Regions from separate parts of the Streptomyces sp. NPDC048514 genome, predicted to be linked through region 3. Evidence: riboswitches for the same ligand, from Rfam matches in the RefSeq annotation. Region 3 holds a riboswitch; each other region holds the start of a gene.

Region 1 (7,705 bases), on a different contig from region 3:
TCGCTGCTCAGCCATGCGCCGATCCTGCCAGCCACGAGGCGCCGGCGGCACGGGTCGTCCATCCGGCCATCGGTCCGTCCGTCCGGGCCCCAGCGGCGGCCTGCCGGGTGACCAGAATCTCCTCAACGGGTCGACGAACCGGCTACGGGCTCTCGCTCGAGGCCGGTGACCAAGGCGCGCTTGGGCCGTCGCGGGCAAACGGAATGCCAATTCATGGTCACGGACACCATGAGGTCCGCCCCAGTTCATCTTCCGTTCACCCAGGTTGCCTACGTTCGACCAGCCAATGACCTCGAACGATTGCCTGGGTAAATGGAAAGCTTCTCGCTGATCCTCGCGATTGTGGTTGTAACCGCACTTGCGTTCGATTTCACGAACGGTTTCCACGACACAGCGAACGCGATGGCCACCACCATCTCCACAGGCGCCCTGAAGCCCAAGATCGCGGTGACCATGTCCGCCGCCCTCAACCTGGTGGGCGCCTTCCTCTCGGTGGAGGTCGCCAACACGATCTCCAAGGGTCTCGTCGACGAGACCGGCATCCGTCCCGAGGTCATCTTCGCCGCCCTGGTCGGCGCGATCCTCTGGAATCTGCTGACCTGGCTGGTGGGCCTTCCCTCCAGCTCCTCCCACGCCCTGATGGGCGGCCTGATCGGCGCCACCGTCGCCTCCGCGGGCCTCGACGCCGTGCACGGTGACGCTCTGGTCACCAAGGTGCTGCTGCCGGCGGTCGCCGCGCCGATCGTGGCCGGCGTCGCGGCCATGCTGGCCACCCGGTTCTCCTACGGCATCGGCGGCAAGGCCGAGGGCGAGGCCACCCGCAAGGGCTACCGCGCCGGCCAGATCGCCTCCGCGGGCCTGGTCTCCCTCGCCCACGGCACCAACGACGCCCAGAAGACGATGGGCATCATCACGCTCGCGCTGATCGCGGGCGGCTCCATCGCCCCCGGCTCGAACCCTCCCACCTGGGTGATCCTCTCCGCGGGCCTGGCGATAGCGCTCGGCACCTACATCGGCGGCTGGCGGATCATCCGCACCATGGGCAGGGGCCTGACCGATCTGGAGCCGCGCCAGGGCTTCGCGGCCCAGACCAGCGCCGCGACCGCCATCCTGGCCTCCTCCCACCTCGGCTTCTCCCTCTCCACCACGCACGTCGTCTCCGGCTCGGTGATGGGCGCCGGTCTGGGCCGCAAGGGCGGTGTGGTCCGCTGGTCCACCGCCACCCGCATGGCCGTCGCCTGGGTCCTGACCCTGCCGGCCGCCGCGCTGGTCGGTGCGGGCGCCGAGTCCGTCACCGACCTGGGCGACTGGGGCACCGCCGCCGTCGCCGTCTTCCTGGTCGCCGCGAGCGCCACCATATGGAAGATCTCCCGCCGCTCGGTGGTCGACCACACCGACGTCGTCCCCGAGACCGAGGAGCCGGCCGGCGTGGTGACCACCGCCATCGCCGCCGTGATCCCGCCCCCGGCGGGCATGCTGCCCGAGGAGCCGCCCGTCGCCTTCCCGCAGCAGGCCACCGGGCCGTCCCCGGCCGCCGTTCCGACGTCCACCGCCCCGGCGACCCCGCCGGCCGCCAGGGTCTGACCCCGAGAACCCGGTACCGAAGGAAGCATCATGAAGATCGACTGGGCGGCTCTCGGCTCCGTCTTCGGCACGAGCCTGGTGTTCACGGTGGGCCTGGTGGCCCTGTTCACCCTCGGCATCAACGGCCTGACGCGACGCGAGAAGGCCGCGGCCCAGGGCGGCTCCGCCACTCTCGCCGTCACCGGCGCCTACGTCTGCTTCGCGGCCTGCGCGGCGGCGGTGGCGTACGGCATCTACTTGATCGTGGCCAAGGCCTGACCGCCGCGGCCCGGACCGGCCGGACCACCGTGGCCGGGGCCTGATCGCCGCGGACCACCGTGGCCGGGGCCCGACCGAACACACCGAGGCTCCCCTCCAGTTGTCCTGTCCTGGAGGGGAGCCTTCGGCGTGCGGCGCACCGCGGTGTGGGGATCGGCACACTCTCCCCACGCAGGTCAACAGCAAGTTGACTGCCCTTCCGGGCACGTGGTGGACTGCCCGGGCCATGTACGGCGGCAAGAGAGGAAGCCGGTGCGAATCCGGCGCGGTCCCGCCACTGTCACCGGGGAAAATCCCCGGGAGCCAGGAACTCTCACCGCCGAATCTCGTCGAACCAGGGCGCGGACACCCTGAGTGAGGACCCATATCGCCATGCCCGGCCGCCGAAGGACCAGTACCAGGCCCGCTCCTGTGCCCATGGCCGGCTGAGCCGATGGGTGCCGATCGCTGCTACGCGTACGGCGCCGCCGCCGGCCTGCTCGGCGACCTGCTCCTCGGCGATCCGCGCCGCGGGCACCCGGTCGCCGCGTTCGGGCGGGCGGCCACGGCCGTGGAAGGCGCGTTGTGGCACGACCACCGCGGCTGGGGCGCCCTGCACACCGCCGTGTGCGCCGGTGGCGCCGTCGCTCTCGGGGCCGTGGCCGCACGCGTCGTACGCCCCTCCCCCGCCGCGTCCGTCGCGCTGACCGCCGCCGCCACCTGGACCGTCGTCGGCGGCACCTCGCTCGCCCGGGAGGCCCGCACGATCGGGCGCGCCCTGCGGGCCGGGGACGTCGAGGCGGCCCGTGTGCGGCTGCCCCATCTGTGCGGCCGGGACCCGCAGGCGCTGGACGCCGACGGGATCGCCCGGGCCGTGGTCGAGTCGGTCGCCGAGAACACCTCCGACGCCGTCGTGGGCGCGCTCGTGTGGGGTGCCGTGGGCGGCGTGCCGGGCCTGCTCGGCTTCCGGGCCGTCAACACCCTGGACGCGATGGTGGGGCACAGGTCCCCCCGGCTGCGGCGGTTCGGCTGGGCGTCCGCCCGGCTCGACGACCTCGCCGGCTGGCCGGGGGCCCGGCTGACCGCCGTGCTCACCGCGGCGGCCGGCCCCGATCCCCGCGGCGCCCTGCGCGCCTGGAAGGCCGACGCGCGCCGGCACCCGAGCCCCAACGCCGGGCCCGTGGAGGCCTCGTTCGCGGGCGCCCTCGGCGTGCGCCTGGGCGGCACGCTGTCCTACGGCGGCCGGGTCGAGCACCGCCCGGTGCTCAACGGACGAACCGGACGCACCGTGCAGGTGGCCGACATCGACCGGGCGGTACGGCTGTCCCGCCGCGTCGGCCTGCTCGCGCTCGGCGCCACGGTCGCCGCGCGCCGACTCGTGAAGGGACGTGGGAAGTGAGCGGGGGTCTCCTCGTCGCCGGCACCACCTCCGACGCCGGCAAGAGCGTCGTGACGGCCGGCATCTGCCGCTGGCTGGTACGCCAGGGCGTGAAGGTCGCGCCGTTCAAGGCGCAGAACATGTCACTCAACTCGTTCGTCACGCGGGAGGGCGCGGAGATCGGGCGGGCGCAGGCCATGCAGGCCCAGGCGTGCCGGGTCGAGCCGACCGCGCTGATGAACCCGGTGCTGCTCAAGCCCGGCGGCGAGCGGAGCAGCCAAGTGGTGCTGATGGGCCGGCCGGTGGGCGAGATGAGCGCACGCGGCTACCACGGCGGGCGGCAGCAGCAACTGCTCGGCACGGTGCTGGACTGCCTGGCCGAGTTGCGGGGCACGTACGACGCGGTGATCTGCGAGGGTGCGGGGAGCCCGGCCGAGATCAACCTGCGGCGGACCGACATCGTCAACATGGGCATCGCCCGCAACGCGCGGCTGCCCGTTCTCGTCGTCGGCGACATCGACCGCGGTGGCGTCTTCGCCTCCTTCTTCGGGACCGTCGCCCTGCTCTCGCCGGAGGACCAGGAACTGGTCGCCGGTTTCCTGGTGAACAAGTTCCGCGGGGACGTCTCCCTGCTGGAGCCCGGCCTGGACATGCTGCACGGGCTCACCGGGCGGCACACGTACGGCGTCCTGCCGTTCCGGCACGGTCTCGGCATCGACGAGGAGGACGGGCTGCGGGTGTCGTTGCGGGGCACCGTACGCGAGTCCACCGTCGCGCCCCCGGTGGGCGAGGACGTGCTGCGGGTCGCGGTGTGCGCGGTCCCGCTGATGTCCAACTTCACGGACGTGGACGCGCTGGCGGCCGAACCGGGCGTCGTGGTGCGGTTCGTGGACCGGCCCGAGGAGCTGGCGGACGCCGACCTCGTGGTGCTCCCGGGCACGCGCGGGACCGTACGGGCGCTTCAGTGGCTGCGGGAGCGGGGGCTGGCGGACGCCCTCGTCCGGAGGGCCGCCGAGCAGCGGCCGGTCCTCGGGATCTGCGGCGGGTTCCAGGTGCTCGGGGAGCACATCGAGGACGAGGTCGAGTCGCGGGCCGGCGAGGTCGCCGGTCTCGGTCTGCTTCCCGTGCGGGTGCGGTTCGCCCGCGGGAAGACCCTCGCCCGTCCCGCCGGCGAGGCCCTCGGTGAGCACGTCGAGGGCTACGAGATCCATCACGGGGTCGCCGAGGTGACCGCCGGCACCCCCTTCCTGGACGGCTGCAGGGTCGGCCAGACGTGGGGCACCCACTGGCACGGCTCCCTGGAGTCGGACGGTTTCCGGCGGGCCTTCCTGCGCGAGGTCGCCGCCGCCGCGGGCCGCCGCTTCGTGCCGGCCCCGGACACATCCTTCGCCGCGCTGCGCGAGGAGCAGCTCGACCGGCTCGGCGACCTGATCGAGCAGCACGCGGACACGGACGCGCTCTGGCGGCTCATCGAGTCCGGCGCGCCCGAGGGGCTGCCTTTCGTTCCACCGGGAGCCCCGGCATGAACGCCGTTTACTCTGATGCACGAGGCGACTTGGAGGGTGATCTGTGACAACCCCCTTCCCATTCACGGCCGTTGTCGGCCAGGACGATCTGCGGCTCGCGCTGCTGCTGAACGCGGTCTCGCCGGCGGTCGGCGGTGTGCTGGTGCGCGGCGAGAAGGGCACCGCCAAGTCGACGGCCGTACGCGCCCTTTCGGCGCTGCTGCCCGCGGTGGCGGTCGTCCCCGGGTGCCGGTTCTCGTGTGATCCGGCGGCCCCCGACCCGTCCTGCCCGGACGGGCCGCACGAGCCGGGCAGCGGTTCGGCGCGCCCGGCGCGCATGGTCGAGCTGCCCGTCGGCGCCTCGGAGGACCGGCTGGTCGGCGCGCTCGACATCGAACGGGCGCTCGCGGAGGGCGTGAAGGCGTTCGAGCCGGGCCTGCTGGCCGACGCGCACCGCGGCATCCTGTACGTGGACGAGGTCAACCTCCTGCACGACCACCTGGTCGACCTGCTGCTGGACGCGGCGGCGATGGGCGCCTCGTACGTGGAGCGCGAGGGTGTCTCGGTGCGGCACGCGGCCCGGTTCCTGCTCGTCGGCACCATGAACCCCGAAGAGGGCGAGCTGCGGCCGCAGTTGCTGGACCGGTTCGGGCTGACCGTGGAGGTCGCGGCCTCCCGCGAGCCGGATCAGCGGGTGGAGGTGGTGCGCCGCCGGCTGGCGTACGACGACGACCCCGCGGCCTTCGCCGCGCGCTGGGCCGAAGAGGAGGCCGACGTCCGGCAGCGCATCGTCGCCGCCCGGGAGTTGCTGCCGCAGGTGCGGCTGGGCGACGGGGCGCTGCGGCAGATCGCGGCGACCTGCGCGGCCTTCGAGGTGGACGGCATGCGGGCCGACATCGTGATGGCGCGTACGGCGACTGCGCTGGCCGCGTGGGCCGGGCGGACCGATGTGCTGGCCGAGGACGTGCGGCAGGCCGCGCTGCTCGCGCTGCCGCACCGGCGCCGGCGCAACCCGTTCGACGCGCCTGGCCTGGACGAGGACAAGCTGGACGAGACGCTGGAGCAGTTCTCCGACACCGACGGGGGCGGCGACGGCGGGGACGATCCCGGCCCGGGCGGCCCCGGCGGGGGCGGCGGGCAGCCGGAGCCGGACGAGGGTCCGCAGGGAGGGGACACCGCCCCCCGGCCGGAGTCCGGTGAGGGCGGGGAGCCGCAGCCGTCCGGCGCCGGTCCGGGTGAGCAGGCACCGGCGCGGTCCGCCGAGCCCTTCCGGACCAAGGTGCTGAGCGTGCCCGGCCTCGGCGAGGGTGCTGCCGGGCGGCGGTCGCGGGCCCGGACCGAGCACGGACGCACCACCGGGGCCCGGCGGCCCCGCGGCGCCCTGACCAAGCTGCACCTGGCGGCGACGGTGCAGGCCGCCGCCCCGCACCAGCGGGCGCGCGGCCGTTCCGGGCCGGGGCTGGTGGTCCGCCGGGACGACCTGCGGCAGGCGGCCCGCGAGGGGCGCGAGGGCAATCTCGTGCTGTTCGTGGTGGACGCCTCGGGGTCGATGGCGGCGCGGCAGCGGATGGGTGCCGTCAAGGGCGCCGTGCTGTCGCTGCTGCTCGACGCCTACCAGCGGCGGGACAAGGTCGGTCTGGTGACCTTCCGGGGCTCGGCGGCCGACGTGGCGCTGCCGCCCACCTCTTCGGTGGACGCGGCCGCGGTCCGGCTGGAGTCGCTGCCGACGGGCGGCCGTACGCCGCTGGCGGCCGGGCTGCTGAAGGCGCACGAGGTGCTGCGCGTGGAGCGGCTGCGGGATCCGGCGCGCCGGGCGCTGGTCGTGGTGGTGACCGACGGGCGGGCCACCGGCGGCCCCGAGCCGGTCGCGCTCGCGACCCGGGCGGCACGGCTGTTCGCGGCCGGGCAGGTCGCCTCGGTGGTCGTGGACTGCGAGTCGGGGCCGGTGCGGCTCGGACTCGCCGGGCGGCTCGCGGGTGAACTGGGCGGCACGGCCGTCACGCTGGACGAACTGCGGGCCGACTCGATCGCCGGGCTGGTCCGGGATGTGCAGGGAACTTCGAGGAGGGCCGCGTAATGCCGCAGGGACAGCCGAGTGTGGTGCCGGACGACGGACTGACGACCCGGCAGCGTCGCAACCGTCCGCTGGTCCTCGTACACACGGGCGTCGGCAAGGGCAAGTCGACCGCCGCGTTCGGGCTCGCGCTGCGCGCCTGGAACCAGGGATGGCCGATCGGGGTGTTCCAGTTCGTCAAGTCGGCGAAGTGGAAGGTCGGCGAGGAGAACGCGCTGCGGGTGCTCGGCGACTCCGGCGAGGGCGGCACCGTCGACTGGCACAAGATGGGCGAGGGCTGGTCCTGGGTCCAGCGCGACGACCAGCTGGACAACGAGGAGAAGGCCCGGGAGGGCTGGGAGCAGGTCAAGCGGGACCTGGCCGCGCAGACGTACCGGCTGTACGTGCTCGACGAGTTCGCTTACCCGCTGCACTGGGGCTGGGTGGACGTCGACGAGGTCGTGGAGGTGCTGCGCGACCGGCCCGGTACCCAGCATGTAGTGATCACCGGGCGCAACGCGCCGGAGAAGCTGGTGGACTTCGCCGACCTCGTCACCGACATGTCCAAGGTCAAGCACCCCATGGACGCCGGGCAGAAGGGCCAGAAGGGCATCGAGTGGTGATGTCGTCGGTGCCCCGGCTGGTCATCGCCGCGCCTTCCTCGGGCAGCGGCAAGACCACCGTCGCCACGGGGCTGATGGCCGCGTTCGCCGCGCGGGGACTCGCCGTCTCCCCGCACAAGGTCGGGCCGGACTACATCGACCCCGGGTACCACGCGCTCGCGGCCGGGCGGGTGGGGCGCAACCTCGACGCGTATCTGTGCGGTCCGGAGCTGGTCGCTCCGCTGTTCCTGCACGGGGCGCGGGGGTGCGACCTCGCCGTGGTCGAGGGCGTGATGGGTATGTACGACGGGGCCGCCGGGGAGGGTGAACTGGCGTCCACCGCGCA
Region 2 (7,705 bases), on a different contig from region 3:
AGCGGTACCTCCAGCTGCTTGCAGTGGTCAACGGCTGGCCGGCCCCGGAGAGTCTGGCTCCAGTGTTCGATTGGTCCGTCCAGGCTCTGCGCGTCCGGACACGGCAATGACGGGGCGGTCGCCAGGCGGCATGGGGCGGACGCGGCTGGCGTCGGGTGAAAACGCCGCCACATATGATCGGTTGATGAGTACCCCGGTCGTACTTCAGGCGGCCGCGTCGCCGGGCTCTCCCGCTCTCGTTCTTCGCCCCTGGCGCATGGAGGACGTTGCCGCATTGGTCGAGGTGAGCCGGGATCCCGCACTGCGCCAGTGGACGAGCTCTGTCGTGAACAACGATGCCGACGGGGCACGCTGGGTGCAGGCTCAGCAGCAGGGTTGGGCAGCGGGGGACCGGTTCGGCTTCGCCGTTCTTGAGACACCACCCGGTTCAGTTCGCGAACAGTTGGTGGGCAACGTGGTCCTCAAGGAAGTCACCTCCGGCAAACCGGTGGCCGAAGTGGGCTACTGGACCGCGGCGCACGCTCGCGGGCGGGAAGTGGCCTCCCGCGCTCTGGAGGCACTCACCAACTGGGCCTTCGACACCTTCGAAGCCGACGGGCTGGAGCGTCTCGAACTCCTGCACCGGGTGGACAACCTGGCATCGTGCCGGGTTGCACAGAAGAGCCGCTACGACTTCGACTCCATCCTGCCCGCGGCACCGCCCTCCTTCCCGCGCGATGGCCACCTGCACATACGGCGCACGGGTGCCTGAGATCCTCCCGGCTTCTGCGGATCGGCTGAGGCCGCTCACGCCGAGAGGGTCTCGGGGCGTTCGACGAGGTGGCCGCGTTCGAAGCGGGCCCCGGCACGGACCAGAGCGACGAGGTGGGGTGCGTTCACAGCGCGCCAGCGGGCCTGGGCTGACTCGACCAGCTTGAAAACCATCGCCAGCCCGGCGGCCCGGCTGCCACCTCCACCCCGGTGCCGGCCGATCCCCCGCCGGAGGCATCGTCTTGACCGTGGGCCGCGTTCTGCGGTGATCGCCTCATGGCCACCGGCCCTGTCCACATGTGGGCGCGCGTCGGCGTCGGCCGCGCCGAGCGGGCCGGAGGCAGGAGCGCGGGCGCGGCCAGAGCCGGGAAGCGCGCCCGGCGGAGCGGAGCGCAGCCGGGGCTTGATGAGGTAGGGACTGTCCCTCGGGCTCTGCGCTATGAGTGCCACGGTCTCAGTTCCGGTCTCAGTCACTGCTTTTTCCGTGAGCGTCCACTCTTGTCCCCAGACCTCTGGAACACCTGCTGAGCAGGCAGTGAATCGACCCTATGCATGCCCACGGACGCCTCCGGACCACGGTCGGACAACTCGTAATGCGTAGGTCTCGGGTTCGAATCCCGAAAGCGGCTCCACTGGAACCCCAGGACCGATCGTTTGCGGCCTGGGGTTTTTGGCGTGTCCGGTGCGCCTGCGCCCTTCCGGCCGTGGGCCATGGCGCTGGACGGACCGGCCGTGTCAGTCGGGTGGGGCGCAGTGGCTCAGCAGGGCGCAGATCGATCCGTCGACGAGCCGGTAGCGCACGACGCGGCCGTGTTTCTGGCCCTCCACGATGCCCGCGGTCCGCAGCAGGCGCAGCGCCTGGGAGACCGCGGTGTCCCGCATGCCCGTGGCGAGCGCCAGGTCGGTGACGGCGATGGGGCCGGCCGCGTGGAGCGCGAGCAGGAGTGACAGGCGTCCGGGGTCGGAGAGCAGCGAGAAGCGGTCCGCCCAGGCCCGTACCCGCTCCGGCTCGCCGACGGCGGCGATGGCGTCACAGACCCGGTGACCGTCGATGGTGCGCTGCCCGGCACGTTCCGCGGGGACCAGATGCATGGCCGCATCTTCGCAGGCTCCCGCTTCCATGGCTGCACGGCGATCAGATGTCTGCACGGCCGGCCCCGTCTGCTCGGTGATCCGTGTCTGCTCGGCGATCCCTGTGCGCATGGCGATCCGTGTCCGCACGGCCCCCTGGCCGCATGGCTGTCTAGTTTGCACGGTCGTCGTATCCGCTCGGCTGTCATACCGCTCGGCCGCCATATCCGCTCCGCGCGTCATACCTGCTCAGCTGTGCAGCCTTGCAGCTGTCGGCGCCGCCTCCTAGGGTGATCAAGCCGTGGTGTTCGGGAAGACCGGTGACGGCCCCTCAGGGGCCCAGGCCGGAGCGGCCCTCGCCACTGTGATCGGGGAGTTCCCGCCCTTAGGGACGCCACTGGCCGCACGGCCGGGAAGGCAGGGGCGGGCGCGTCGACCCGTCAGCCAGGAGACCGGCCACGGCATCACGAAGCTGATCCACGAGGTGCTGGAGCGTGACCGTATGACCGTGTCCGAAGGCGTGACCCAAGGTGCGTCCGGAGGTGCGTCCGGAGGCGTGTCCCAGGGAGCGTCCGGAGGTGGGCCGGACAGCGTCGCCGCGGTGACCTTCCGCTGGCGCCGAGAGGACACCGTCCGCACCGCCGGACTCCTCGCGGTGATCGTCGCCCTGCACGTGGCCGCGTTCGGGATCCTGTTCCTGCTGGTGATACCGCAGCACTACGAGGTCGGCACCAAGGCGTTCGGCGTCGGCCTGGGCGTCACGGCGTACACGCTCGGCATGCGGCACGCCTTCGACGCGGACCACATCGCGGCGATCGACAACACCACCCGCAAGCTGATGGCCGACGGCAAGCGGCCGGTGTCGGTCGGCTTCTGGTTCGCGCTGGGGCACTCAAGCGTGGTGGTCGTCATGGCCGCGCTGGTCGCCGGCGGCGCGAAGCTCGCCGGCACGCTGATGAACGACGGATCCCGGACCCACCAGGTCCTCGGCACCGTCGGCACCACGGTCTCCGGCAGCTTCCTGTACCTGATCGCCGCGCTCAACCTCGCCGCGCTCTTCGGCATCCTGCGCGTCTTCAGGGCGATGCGCGCCGGACGCTACGACGAGGCGGAGCTGGAGGCCCACCTCGACTCGCGCGGCTTCATGAACCGTCTCCTCGGCCGGCTCACCAGGTCCATCCGCCGCCCGGGGCAGATGTTCCCGCTGGGCTTCCTGTTCGGCATCGGCTTCGACACCACGACCGAGGTCCTGCTCCTCGCCCTGGCGGGCAACGGCGCCGCCGCCGGGCTCCCGTGGTACGCGGTGCTGTGCCTGCCGCTGCTGTTCGCGGCGGGCATGAGCCTGTTCGACACCCTCGACGGCACGTTCATGAACTTCGCCTATCAGTGGGCCTTCTCCAATCCGGTGCGGAAGGTGTTCTACAACCTCACCATCACCGGACTGTCCATCGCCGTGGCCTTCTTCGTCGGCACGATCGAACTGGTCGGCGTTCTGCACGACAAGCTCGGTCTGCACGACGACGTCACGGACCGCATCGCCGGCCTGGACCTGGACAACGTCGGCTACGTCATCGTCGGCCTGTTCGTGGTCGTCTGGGCCGTGGCCATCGCGTACTGGCGTCTCGGCAAGGTCGAGGAGCGCTGGACGGCCCGCGCCACCGACGGGGGCTGAACGGGGAGGGGTGGCCGCCGCCGACTGTCCCGGAGGGGTGGCCGCTTCTCGAAGGTGATCAAAAGCCGCTTCCTATAACCAGACAAAAGCGGGGCAAAGGTGCCGCAAAGTGAACTGGCGTCTGATGAACCCGGGGACCTGAGGCAACATCTTGGTGAACGGCGGGCGCCGCGCGGTCGGGACGGGGTGCCGCCGCCGGCCGTATGGGGTGAGGACGTGATGGAGCCGAGGATCGCCGTCGCCGTGGTGACCATGGGCAACCGGCCCACCGAGGTCGACGCCCTGCTGGAGTCCGTGGCCAAGCAGGACCTCGCCCCGGCCCGCATCGTGATCGTCGGAAACGGCTGCCGCCTGCCCGAGTTCGCCCGCCGGCTCTCGCTGCCCGGCGAGGTCACCACCGTCGACGTGGCGGAGAACCTCGGCTGCCCGGGCGGCCGTAACATCGCCCTCTCCCGGTTGCGGGAGTTCGGGGACGTCGACGTCGTGGTGGAGCTGGACGACGACGGGCTGCTCGTCGACGCCGACGTCCTGCGGCGGGTGCGGGACCTGTACGCCGCCGATCCCGGCCTCGGCATCGTGGGTTTCCGCATCGCCGACGAACACGGCGAGACCCAGCAGCGACACGTGCCACGGCTGGGCAAGTCGGATCCGATGCGCGGCGGGCATGTCACCGGGTTCCTCGGCGGCGGACACGCCCTGCGCATGGCGATGCTGGCCGAGATCGGGGACTGGCCCGCCCGGTTCTTCTTCGCGCACGAGGAGACCGACCTCGCCTGGCGGGCCGCCGACGCCGGCTGGACCATCCGGTACGTCCCGGAGCTGCTGCTCCAGCACCCCAGGACCTCACCGGCCAGGCATGCCATCTACTTCCGGGTCAACGCCCGCAACCGCGTCTGGCTCGCGCGGCGCCGGCTGCCCCTGCCGCTCGTCCCGGTCCACCTGGGTGTGTGGACGCTGCTCACCCTGGCCCGCACCCGCTCGGCGGCCGGGCTGAAGGCATGGTTCGGCGGATTTCTGGAGGGGGTGCGGGAGCCGGCCGGCGAACGGCGGCCGATGCGCTGGCGGACGGTGTGGCGGCTCACCCGGCTCGGACGTCCACCTGTGATCTGAACGGCGCGAGGGCCGTCACGGCCCGGCGGCCGGGCAGTGGGGACGGGACGGAGCCCCGGTCGTTCACCTCCGCCGGCCGGGGCTCCTTTGTGTCCCCGGATCCAGCCGGCGGCGACACTCCCCCGAGTTACGCGACTTACGCGCGCACCGTCGAACCGGATCCGATGAAATGATCACATCAGGATTCGCCAACAGATCGCTAACATGTGGCCAACGGTTCGACGGCAGGTTGCGGGCCGGATGGCCGGAAGTCGCCCTGCGACAACGGAACAGGCCATGGGCCAGGCGGTTCAACGGCCTGAGCGACACACGGAAGGTGGCGGGAAACCGCTGCGGACAGGGCGGGATTCCGCCAGAGAACGGCGGGCACACGCCCGGCGTCGACGCACGGCCGGTCCCGGCCGCGCAGGAAAGGCAGTGAGGCGGCGAGATGCGGCGGTACGAGCTGCGGTTCGGACTGCTGGGACCGCCGGTCCTCTACGACCCCTTCGTTTCCGCCGAGTCCGTCGCGTCCCCCCGTGATGGCGCCGGTGAGGCCGCGCGGGATGTCCCGGAGGACAGCGCCGACGACGGCGTCCGTCCCATCGGCAGCCCCAAGGTGCGCGCCCTGCTCGCCGCGCTGCTGCTGGAACCCGGCCGCGTCGTGTCGGTCGAGTCGCTGAAGGACGCCCTGTGGGGCGGGATGCCGCCCGTCTCCGCCCAGGCCTCGCTGCACAACCACGTCACCCGGCTGCGCCGCCTCCTGGACGACCCCGACCGGCTCAGGGCCGTACCGCCGGGCTATCTGCTGCGCGTCGACCACGGCGAGTTGGACGTGCACGTCTTCGACGCGCGGGTCGGCGAGGCGCGCGGCGCCCACACTCTGCGCCAGTGGCCGGACGTCGTACGTGCCTGCATGTCCGCGCTCGCGCTGTGGCGCGGCACCCCGCTCAGCGGGCTTCCCGCCGACCTCGGCGGCTACGCCCTCGTGCAGCGTCTGGAGGAGGCGCGGCTGCTGCTGTTCGAGTGGCGCTACGACGCCGAACTCGCGCTGGGTGGCGCCCGTGTGGCCGCGCTCGTCCCCGAGCTGGCCGCCCTCGTCGCCGAGTATCCGCTGCGCGAGGCCTATCACCGGCAGCTGATGCTCGCCCTGCACCGCACCGGCCGTCAGGCCGAGGCCCTGGCCGTCCACCGCGACCTGCGGGCCCGCCTGGTGGAGGAACTCGGTGTCGAGCCCGGTCCGGCCGTCCGCGCGGCGCATGCCGAGGTGCTGCGCGGGAGCGGCGAGGAGCGGCGGCGGAACGAGGGAGGTGGTGACCGGCGGCGCGCCGCGAAGGATGCGGAACGCCGGAAGCCGGACGTTCAGGTGGGTGCGGCCGGTGCCGAGTCGCCCGCCGCCTCCGCACGCGAAGCCGGCTCCGCCGCACGGCAGACCCCGCGTCCGGCCCAGCTGCCGGCTCCTCCGGCCCACTTCACCGGTCGCGTGGACGTGCGCCGGGAGCTGCGCGAGGTGCTGGCCGAGCCGCCCGTGCCGGCCCTCACCGTCGCGGTGATCAGCGGCATGGCGGGCGTCGGCAAGAGCGCGTTGGCCCTGCACGTGGCCCATGAACTGCGGGAACGGTTCACCGACGGTCAGCTCTACGTCAATCTGCACGGCGCCACCCCCGGCATGCCCCCGCTCACCGCCGCGCAGGCTCTGGGCGCCCTGCTGCGCGACCTCGGGGCCGACCCGCGCAACATCCCCGAACACCCGGACGCGGCCTCGGCGTTGCTCCGCTCGCTGCTGGCACCCGCGCACATCCTGCTGGTGCTCGACGACGCGGCCAACGCCGCGCAGGTACGGCCGCTGCTGCCGGCCGGCCCGGGCTGTGCGGTGATCGTCACCAGTCGTTCGCCGCTGACGGCTCTCGACGGCGCCCGGCGCTTTCCGCTCGGCCCGCTGACCAGCGAGGACAGTGCGGCCCTGCTGCGTGCGGTGAGCGGACGCGAGGGGCTGAGGGCCGGGCATGCCCTGGTCGAGCTGACCGGCCGGCTCCCGCTCGCACTGCGCGTCGTCGCCGCCCGGCTCGCCGCCCGGCGGGCGCTCACCCCTGACGTGCTGGCCGGCCAACTCGCGGCCACCGAAGGGCGCTTGCACCACCTGGAGTACGACGACCTGAGCGTCCGGCGCTCCCTGGCCGTCGCCCATGACGCGCTCGCCGCCGCCGACCGCGAGGCCGACCGCGACGCGGCCCTCGCCCTGCGGCACATCGGCGCTCTCGACCTTCCTGTGTACGGCGCCCCGCTGATCGCCCGGCTCACCGGCATCGACGAGCGCCGCGCCGAGGCCGCGCTGGACCGTCTGGTCGACGTCGCCCTGCTGGAGGAGACGGCGTTCGGCCGCTACGCCCCGCACGATCTGGTCCGCGACTTCGCCCGCGAGCTGGCGGACACGGGAGTGCGGAGCGACGGCGACCGCGCCGGCAGGCCCCCGACGGCTCCTGCCCCGGCCCCGGACCCCGCCCCACCCGGCGCTACGGCCTTCACCCCCGCCTCGGAGCCGGGCGAAGCCTCCGCCGCGGACACCTCCACCACGCAGCCCGCCCCGGGCACGTCCACACCCGGCACCTCCGCGCCGGACGTCTCTGCCCCGGGCACCTCCACACCCGGCACCTCCGCACCCGGCACCTCCGCGTCAGGCACGTCCACGCCCGGCGACTCCGCACCCGCACCGGCCACTGGTGCCGCCGGTGCCGTCGAATCCGACGGCACCGGCAGCACGGCCGCTTCCGATCTGGCCGCCCTCCGCTGGTACGCCGCCGTGGCCGACCGGCTGCTGGCGGCGATCGCCGAGCCGGGTCTCGACCAGGACGACCGACGCCGGCCGACCGCCGCGCAACTGCCCGAGCACGCCGAGGACGTCGCCGCCCTGCCCTTCTTCGAGTCCGCCGAAGCGGCCTTGGCGTGGAGCGAGGCGGAGCTGGAGAACATCGTCACCCTGGTGGAGCGGAACGCGGGAACGGCCGACGTACGGCGGTCCGCCCACCTCTCCACGCTCGGGCGGCTGCTCTTCCCGTACGTGCAACGCAGTGGGCGGGTCGCCGAGATGGAGGTGCTGGGGCGGGCCGCACTGCGGGCGGCGCG
Region 3 (7,705 bases):
GCGGTGGGACGGATGGATGCGACTGCCCGGCCGGGCGGCATGGGGTCCGCGAGCCGGACGGCCGAACAGCAGGAGAACGGCGTTCACCGTAGCAGAACGTCGCTCATCCAGAGAACAGCGTTCATTAAGATATAGCGCAATGCCTGCGGGCAGACAAGCTATATCGCGTTTCCGTTCCTGAACGCCGCTCGGTTGGGGAGAACACTGTTCTCCCGATGCCTAGACTGTCCCCATGACCGACGCGGCCGCCGACACCCCCCCACCTCCCCCTCCGCCGTCCACCCCCGGCCCCACCTCCACACCGCCGTCCCCCTGGGAGCGCGAGCGCCCGGCTCGCGCCCGGGTGGCCCCGGCGCGCGCCCCGCTGTCACGTGAACGGGTCGTGGAGGCCGCCTTCACCGTGCTGGACCAGCAGGGCCTCGACGGGCTGTCGATGCGGCGGGTGGCGACGGAGCTGGAGGTCGCCGTCTCCGCCCTGTACGCCCACGTCAGTTCCAAGGACGACCTGCTGGAGCTGATGTACACCCGGCTGTTCGGCGGCTTCGAGAAGCCCGAACCCGATCCTGAGCGGTGGCAGGAGCAGGTGGGGGAGTACGCCCGCTCCTGGCGGCAGTGCCTGCGGGCGCACCGTGACATGGCCAGGATCTCCATGGCCCACGTCCCCTTCACCGCGGAACTGCTGCCGCACGTCGAGGCGTTGCTCGGCCTCTTCCGGACCGCCGGACTGCCCGACCGCATCGCGGCGGAGGCCGGTGACCTCATCTCCACGTACATCGACGGGTTCGTCCTGGAGGAGGGCATGTGGCTGGACCGCGCTGCCCAGCACGGCGGTGAGGGTTCTCCGGCCCGCCCCGACTGGCGCGAGATGGCCGGCGAGATGCAGAACTACTTCGCGTCCCTGCCGGCGGCGGACTTCCCTCATCTGCGCGCCCTGGCCGGTGTGATGGTGACGGACTCGTCCGACGAGAGGTTCGACATCGGTCTGGAGATCATCCTGCGCGGCCTGGCGAGCTACCTGCCGGATCCGGCGACCGACGCGCGTCCGGACGCCGGCCCGACTCCGTAGATCCCTCACCGGACCCTGACGAGCGAGTGCAGCAGACCCTGGAAGGAACCGACGAGATCATGCGCGTCATCGTGGCCCGTGGCCTGACGGAGGCATTCGGATGACCGGTACCGAAGAGCCCGTCCTGCTGGACATCAGGGGCCGGGCCGCCCACATCACTCTCAACCGGCCCAAGGCGCTCAACGCCCTGAACCACAGCATGGTCCGCCGCATCGACGAGGCCCTGACGGCGTGGGAGCACGATCCGGCCGTCGAGACCGTCCTCGTCACCGGTGCGGGCGAGCGCGGCCTGTGCGCGGGCGGCGACATCCGCGCCGTCCACGACGACGCCCGCGACGGGGACGGCTCCGCCTCGGCCGCGTTCTGGCGCGACGAGTACCACCTCAACGCCCGCATCGCCCGCTTCCCCAAACCGTACGTCGCCCTCATGGACGGCATCGTCATGGGCGGCGGCGTCGGCATCTCCGCGCACGGCAGCGTCAGGATCGTCACCGAACGTTCGCAGATCGCCATGCCCGAGACCGGCATCGGCTTCGTGCCCGACGTCGGCGGCACCCGTCTCCTCGGCCTGGCACCCGGCGAGCTGGGCACCCACCTGGCGCTGACCGGCGCCCGGATCGGCGCCGGTGACGCCGTGCTGTGCGGGCTCGCCGACCACTACGTACCGTCCGGCGCGCTCCGGCGTCTCGTCGAGGATCTCGCCCACATGCCCGCACGAGACGCCGTCGCGCGGCATGAGCAGCCGCCGCCGCAGGGCGAGTCGGCCGGACGGCGGGAGTGGATCGACAGCTGCTTCGCCGCCGGCACGGTCGAGGAGATCCTCGACCGGCTGCTCGCCCACGGCGGCCCGGACGCGAAGGAGACCGCCGAGACCCTGCTCACCAGGTCGCCCACCGCCCTCAAGGCCACCCTGGCCGCCGTCCGCCGCGCCCGGCGGCTCGGGTCGCTGGAACGGGTCCTCGACCAGGAGTACCGCGTCTCCTGCGCCGCCCTGAGCACGCCCGATCTCGTGGAGGGCATCCGCGCCCAGGTCATCGACAAGGACCGGAACCCGCGCTGGTCACCGGCCACACTCGCGGAGGTGACCGACGCCGACGTCGAACGCTTCTTCGCTCCGCTCGGCGACCGGGAACTGGGACTTGCGGGGCCCGGCACCGCCCCGGACACGGCCGGCTGAGCCGAACGGTCGCCCCTCCCGGGGGAGGCGGTCTGCCGATGAGAACCGTCGTCCCTGCCTGGGGAGGCGGTCCGCCGAGCCGGGCCCTCGCCCTCGCCGGGCAGGGCGGCCTGCTGAGCCGAACGGTCGTCCCTGCCGGGGGGAGGCGTAGGCGGTCCGCCGAGTTGAACCGTCGCCCCCCGCCGGGCCCGGATCCCCTCCCGGAGGCGGGTGTTGCGGCGCCGCCGACCCGGTCCTCCCGGGCGCGGCCACCCGGTGCGAGAGGAAGATCACGCCGGGTGGTGCGGTCTTGGCCGTGCACGCGTCACGCGGTACGGTCTGTCCGATATCGACGACGGCGAGACGGAAGCCGGTGGGAATCCGGCACGGTCGCGCCACTGTGTGCGAGACGCCCTTGGAGACGTTTCGCGAGTCAGACCCGTGGCCGTCGTCCAGTGCACCACCGAGATGGGACGCGAACTCCCAGAGGAGGCCCTGCCATGGCGCAGACCGTCGCCCCGCCGACCGCCACCACCCCCGTCGTCCCCGCCAAGCTGCCGCTGAAGGCGATTGCTCCCTGGGCGGCGTTCTTCGGCATCCTGATGCTCGTCCTGCTCTACTTCGTCGGCGCCGAGCAGGGCGCCACCTCCGTGTTCAGTGGCACGGACGTCCACGAGTGGGTGCACGACGCCCGCCACCTCCTCGGCTTCCCCTGCCACTGACCCGAGGGACGCCGCACACCCATGAACTCCGCAACGGTAAGAAACCTCCTCGTTCGGGGCATGCTCGCCGGTCTGGCCGCCGGCGTGCTCGCTCTGGTCGCCGCCTACCTGCTCGGTGAGCCGAGCGTCGACAAGGCGATCAGCTTCGAGGACGCCCACTCACACGAGCACGAGATGGAAATCGTCTCCCGTTCCCTGCAGTCCACCGCCGGCCTCGCCACCGGCGTGCTGATCTACGGGGTCGCCTTCGGCGGCATCGCCGCGCTCGCGTACTGCTTCGCGCTCGGCCGCGTCGGACGCTTCGGCCCGCGGGCGACCGCACTGCTGCTGTCCGGCTGTGCGCTGCTCGCTGTGTACGTGGTCCCGTTCCTGAAGTACCCGGCCAACCCGCCGTCGGTCGGCGACCCCGACACCATCGGCAGGCGGACCACCCTGTACTTCCTGATGATGCTGCTCAGCGTCCTCCTCGCGGTCGCCGCGACCATCCTCGGCAAGCGGCTCGCGCCGTCGCTGGGCACGTGGTGGGCGACCGTGGTGGGCGTGGCCGCCTTCGCCGTCGTCATCGGCCTGGCCTACGAGTTCCTGCCGGTCGTCAACGAGGTGCCGAAAAACTTCCCGGCCGATCTGCTGTGGCGGTTCCGGCTGTCCGCAGTGGCCATCCAGGGCGTCCTGTGGGGAGGATTCGGCCTGCTCTTCGGCGAGTTGGCGGAACGGCAGCTGAATCCCAAGCCCGCCGCGGTACCGGCCGGGCGAACGGTTCCCGCCTCGAACTGAACGCGCCGAACGCTTTTGCGACACCAGGGCCTCTCGGAACCATCCGGGGGCCCTGTCGCGTTTTCCGGGCACCGACCGGGCGAGCAGCGGAGGAACCGAGTGGCCGGACACCCGCGGCCGCGCCGCATCACCCTGGGGGCCGCGAGGCGGCCGCCCTCACCGTCCAGGAGTACGGGCAACTGATCGCCGGCCGCCGCCAGATCGGCGGCCGGGGCGCCCGGGTGCGGGTGCCCGCCCGGCCGGCCAAGCGGTCGGAGCAGCTCCTGCGGGAGCCGGAAGCACGCGTCTAGGACCCGGCCGAGTGCCACGAGCGGCACGCCACCGTGCCGTCGCACTGCCCGGAACACCCTCCAGGTGCAGCGGCGCCTCGGTGGCCCGAGGAGAGCGACTGCCTGCGCTGCGCGCTGGCGGAACTGCCCCGCCGGCACCGGGATCTGGCCCCCCGGCACACAGACGGTGACCGTGCGCGGCCCTCCGTCCGCCCGCAGGTTCTCGGCGCGGCCGGGGCGGGCTACGGCGCGGCCAGCGGCCGACCGAGCCGCAGATTCCAGCGGCCGGCCCGCCCGCTGAGTTCCGTGGCCGTCAACGGCTCCACGTCGAGCCGCCAGAACGCCGCCGGGGGCAGACCGAGCACATGGACGACAGCGGCCCGTACGACCTCCGGCTCGACCACGGCGACCGTGCGGCCCTCCGTGTCCCGCGCCGTCTCCAGCCAGTTACCGACCCGGTCGCACACCTCCCGCACCGACTCGCCGCCGTGTGCCGCCCAGCCGGGGTCGGCGAGCCAGCGGCCCACCGACTCCGGTTCGGCGGCCGCCACCTCCTCGAGGGTGCGGCCCCGCCAGCGGCCCATGTCCAGCGGCGCCAACTCCGCCGCCTCCACGGCATCGAGGCCGAGCGCCCCGGCCGTGTCCCGGCAGCGCGGGCTCGCGGAGGAGAGCACACGGGAGGCCGCGCGCAGCGATCCGGCCGCGGAGCGGGCCCGGGCCGCGCCGGCGTCGTCGAGCGAGTCGCCGTCGTAGAAGCGGGCCTGCCGCAGCGACGGACTCGTGGCGGGCGAGACGAGGGTGACGCGGCTGGTCACGTGGCTGCTCCCACGGGACTAAGCCCGACCTGCTCGACCCGTTCGATCCGCCCGATCCGCCCGTCCTGCCCGACCCGCCCGACCCGTTCGATCCGGCCGACCCGCTCGACCCGTCCGACCCGTCCGATCCGGCCGGCGCGGCTCGGGGCGTGGCCGGTAGCGCGGGTCATGTCGACCCGGGCCACGCCGTGTTCGCGGCACATGTGGCACCCGCGGCACGAGCACCGAACGCAGCGCGAGCCATGCAAGCGGCGCAGGGGGCGTGGCTTCGCGTGTGTGCAGGTCCTCCGTCCGGCCGGTCGCCCAGCCAGAGCCGCCATGGGCCACCTCCTCGTCCCGTCTGCTCCGGCCGCGAACCTAACATCCGCCGGACGCCCTCCCGGTGGCACCCGGGGTGTCGGCGCCGGGCGCTCGGCGGCACGCCCGCCCGAGCGCCGGGGACGCCACGGTCGGGGAGGGGACGTGGGGCCCGGCCCCCTCCGGCCCTGCGGTACGGGCGTCAGGAGCCGGAGAGTTCCGTGCGTCACGACCTCGACTCCGGCGCCCGGGACGAGTGCTACGGCCGGCTGCGCCGGCAGCCCTTCCTGAACCGGGCGCTCGTCCTCGTACGAGCGCTGCCCTGAGCGCCGGTCGGCAGGGCGGTGGCGGCAACACGCCGGCGGGTACGGCCCTGCCCCGGCGGGGACGGCGTCGCGTCACTCGGGCTTCGCCGGCTCAGGAGTGCCCTGAGGAGTCGTCGGGCACCGGGGGCAGCGCGAGGTGTTCGAGGTCGCCGGGCGGGGGAGTGGTCACCGGCCACAGCGGGGCGGCACTCCCGTCGGCGAGCGCGGCCGGCGCGTCGGTGAGATTCATGCGTTCGCGCAGCCGGCCGTAGAAGTCCGTCGGACCCAGCCTGACCGCCTTCAACCGGCGGGGAGCGGCGTACACGCCGATCCAGTCACCGGGACTCAGCACACCGCGCAGCTGGCCGTCGATGCTGACGGCCGCCTGACCCGACCGCTCGAGCACCCGCAGGGCGATCGGCTCGTCGGGGGCGGCGACGACCGAGCGGTTGAACACCATGTGCGGCGCGACCGGCGTGAAGATCAGACCTTCCGCACGGGGCGAGACGATCGGACCGCCGGCCGCGAAGCTGTACGCGGTGGAGCCCGTCGGTGTGGCCACCAGCAGCGCGTCGGCCGAGTAGCTGGCGAGGAGCCGGCCGGCCAGATAGACCCCGACCGACACCTGCCGGTCCCGGGCCAGCTTCTCCAGCACGATGTCGTTCAGCGCGAAGATGTTCAGCGCGATGCCCCAGTCACCGCCCACCTCGCACTCCGTGCGGACCCGCGGCGGCGGCAGCAGCGGGCCGCGCCCGTACCGCAGCAGCCCCTCCATCTGCGGGGGCACCTCCAGCCGGCACGACGCCCGCATCGTCAGGAGCATCCGGCTCTCGACGGTGATCCGTTCCTCCCGGACCGCGTCCAGCGCCTCGCGCACCGTGGTGACCGGGACCTCGGTCAGGAAGCCGACCCGGCCGAGGTCGACGCCGAGCACCAGGATGTCGCTCGCGGCGGCCAGCCGGGCACCGCGCAGGAAGGTGCCGTCGCCGCCCAGGGTGACGATGAGGTCAGGGTCGCCCGCGGTGTCCATCTCCTCACGGGTGCTGTGCCGCTCGCCCTCCTGCCACACGTCGATGTCGGTACAGCCCACGGCGTGCTCGGCGCACCACTCGCGCACCGCCCGGGCGGCGGTCACCGCCTCGGCACGCCCCCCGTGCACGACCAGGCCGACACGGTTCACGGTCATAGCCGCCTCCCAGCCGTCTTCGCTCACCGACGGCCATCCTCGCCGCCGACCGGACCGGCCCCGAGCGCGCCACGCCGCGGAGCGAGTGAGGGGGGGAGCGCACCACACGGCGGAGGGCGCCACACGGCGGAGGGCGCCACACGGCGGAGGGCGCCACACGGCGGAGCGGACCGCACGGGGCCCGGGGTCTCCCGGCGATCGGCATCGGTGGGCTGTCAGGCTCCGGACCAGGGGTGTCGCCGAGGCCGTCGCATCAGGCGTGTGCCGACGCGACGGCCTCACCGGCCGCTGGTCACCGGGCCGTGCCGAAGTCCTGCGTCCAGTAGCTGTTGGGCTGCGCGAGGCCGACGCCGATCTCCTTGAAGGAGCAGTTGAGGATGTTGGCCCGGTGGCCGGGGCTGGACATCCAGCCCGACATGACCTGCTCCGCCGTGGAGTAGCCGTAGGCGACGTTCTCGCCGTAGCTGCTCCAGGTGTAGCCGGCCCGCGTGATGCGGTCGCCCGGGGCCGAACCGTCGGATCCGGTGTGCGACATGTTCTGGTGGGCAGCCATGTCCGCGCTGTGCGCCTGCGCGGCCTTGGTCAGCTCGGCGTTCAGGGTGAGGTCCTGACAACCGGCCTTGGCCCGCTCGGCGTTCACGAGCTGCAGGATCCGGGCGGTCGTTCCGGACGCCGTGGCGGAGGGCTTCGCGGTGCTCGGCGCGGAGGGCTTCGCGGTGCTCGGCGCGGAGGGGGCCGCCGGCGCCGGAGCGGTGGCCTCGGGCGCGCTGGGGGCGGCGGGCGCGTCGGCCCCGGGGGCCGTGGTCTTCTCCCCGGCGCTCGGCTGAGCCGCGGCGCCGGGACCGGACGGCGCGGCGGTTCGCGGCGCGCCGGCGGCGTGGCCGTTGCGGTGGTGCTGGTGGTGCGCGTGCTTCCACTGCTGTGCGGGTGCGCCCGGCGGCCGCGTGGGGACGCCCGGCGGCAGCATGGGCGTGCCCGGCTGCGCCGGGACCTCAGCGGCGGTCGGCTGCTGCCCGGCGGGGGGCGCCTCCTGTCCGGGAGCGCCCGCCGGCTCCAGGGGCGCCGTCGCCGCGGCGCCGGACGGGTCCTGCCCGCCGTCCGGCCAGTCGGAACAG

Evidence for each region. Region 3 has a riboswitch for cobalamin ahead of ACGFT2_RS02100 (CbtB-domain containing protein). Riboswitches for the same ligand answer to the same signal wherever they lie in the genome.
Region 1: it holds a riboswitch for cobalamin, as region 3 does, so the genes downstream of both, ACGFT2_RS31620 (cobalamin biosynthesis protein) here and ACGFT2_RS02100 (CbtB-domain containing protein) in region 3, are expected to answer to the same signal.
Region 2: it holds a riboswitch for cobalamin, as region 3 does, so the genes downstream of both, ACGFT2_RS29045 (HoxN/HupN/NixA family nickel/cobalt transporter) here and ACGFT2_RS02100 (CbtB-domain containing protein) in region 3, are expected to answer to the same signal.

The regions. Positions count from the first base shown of each region.
Region 1 covers NZ_JBICWT010000016.1:152,998-160,702, reverse strand. Annotated here, with positions in the region: gene ACGFT2_RS31635 (class II aldolase/adducin family protein) at 1-15, opposite strand, end outside; gene ACGFT2_RS31630 (inorganic phosphate transporter) at 313-1,584, shown strand; gene ACGFT2_RS31625 (hypothetical protein) at 1,615-1,842, shown strand; cobalamin riboswitch at 2,037-2,178, shown strand; gene ACGFT2_RS31620 (cobalamin biosynthesis protein) at 2,276-3,220, shown strand; gene ACGFT2_RS31615 (cobyric acid synthase) at 3,217-4,725, shown strand; gene ACGFT2_RS31610 (putative cobaltochelatase) at 4,769-6,781, shown strand; gene cobO (cob(I)yrinic acid a,c-diamide adenosyltransferase) at 6,781-7,380, shown strand; gene ACGFT2_RS31600 (cobyrinate a,c-diamide synthase) at 7,380-7,705, shown strand, end outside.
Region 2 covers NZ_JBICWT010000014.1:87,580-95,284, reverse strand. Annotated here, with positions in the region: gene ACGFT2_RS29065 (MerR family transcriptional regulator) at 1-110, shown strand, start outside; gene ACGFT2_RS29060 (GNAT family N-acetyltransferase) at 185-751, shown strand; partial or broken gene ACGFT2_RS29055 (IS256 family transposase) at 787-954, opposite strand; gene ACGFT2_RS29050 (metalloregulator ArsR/SmtB family transcription factor) at 1,486-1,842, opposite strand; cobalamin riboswitch at 2,107-2,297, shown strand; gene ACGFT2_RS29045 (HoxN/HupN/NixA family nickel/cobalt transporter) at 2,294-3,493, shown strand; gene ACGFT2_RS29040 (glycosyltransferase family 2 protein) at 3,710-4,603, shown strand; gene ACGFT2_RS29035 (BTAD domain-containing putative transcriptional regulator) at 5,034-7,705, shown strand, end outside.
Region 3 covers NZ_JBICWT010000001.1:492,563-500,267, forward strand. Annotated here, with positions in the region: gene ACGFT2_RS02090 (TetR/AcrR family transcriptional regulator) at 233-1,066, shown strand; gene ACGFT2_RS02095 (enoyl-CoA hydratase/isomerase family protein) at 1,167-2,243, shown strand; cobalamin riboswitch at 2,542-2,686, shown strand; gene ACGFT2_RS02100 (CbtB-domain containing protein) at 2,723-2,944, shown strand; gene ACGFT2_RS02105 (CbtA family protein) at 2,966-3,718, shown strand; gene ACGFT2_RS02110 (histidine phosphatase family protein) at 4,230-4,802, opposite strand; gene ACGFT2_RS02115 (NAD(+)/NADH kinase) at 5,517-6,590, opposite strand; gene ACGFT2_RS02120 (CAP domain-containing protein) at 6,883-7,705, opposite strand, start outside.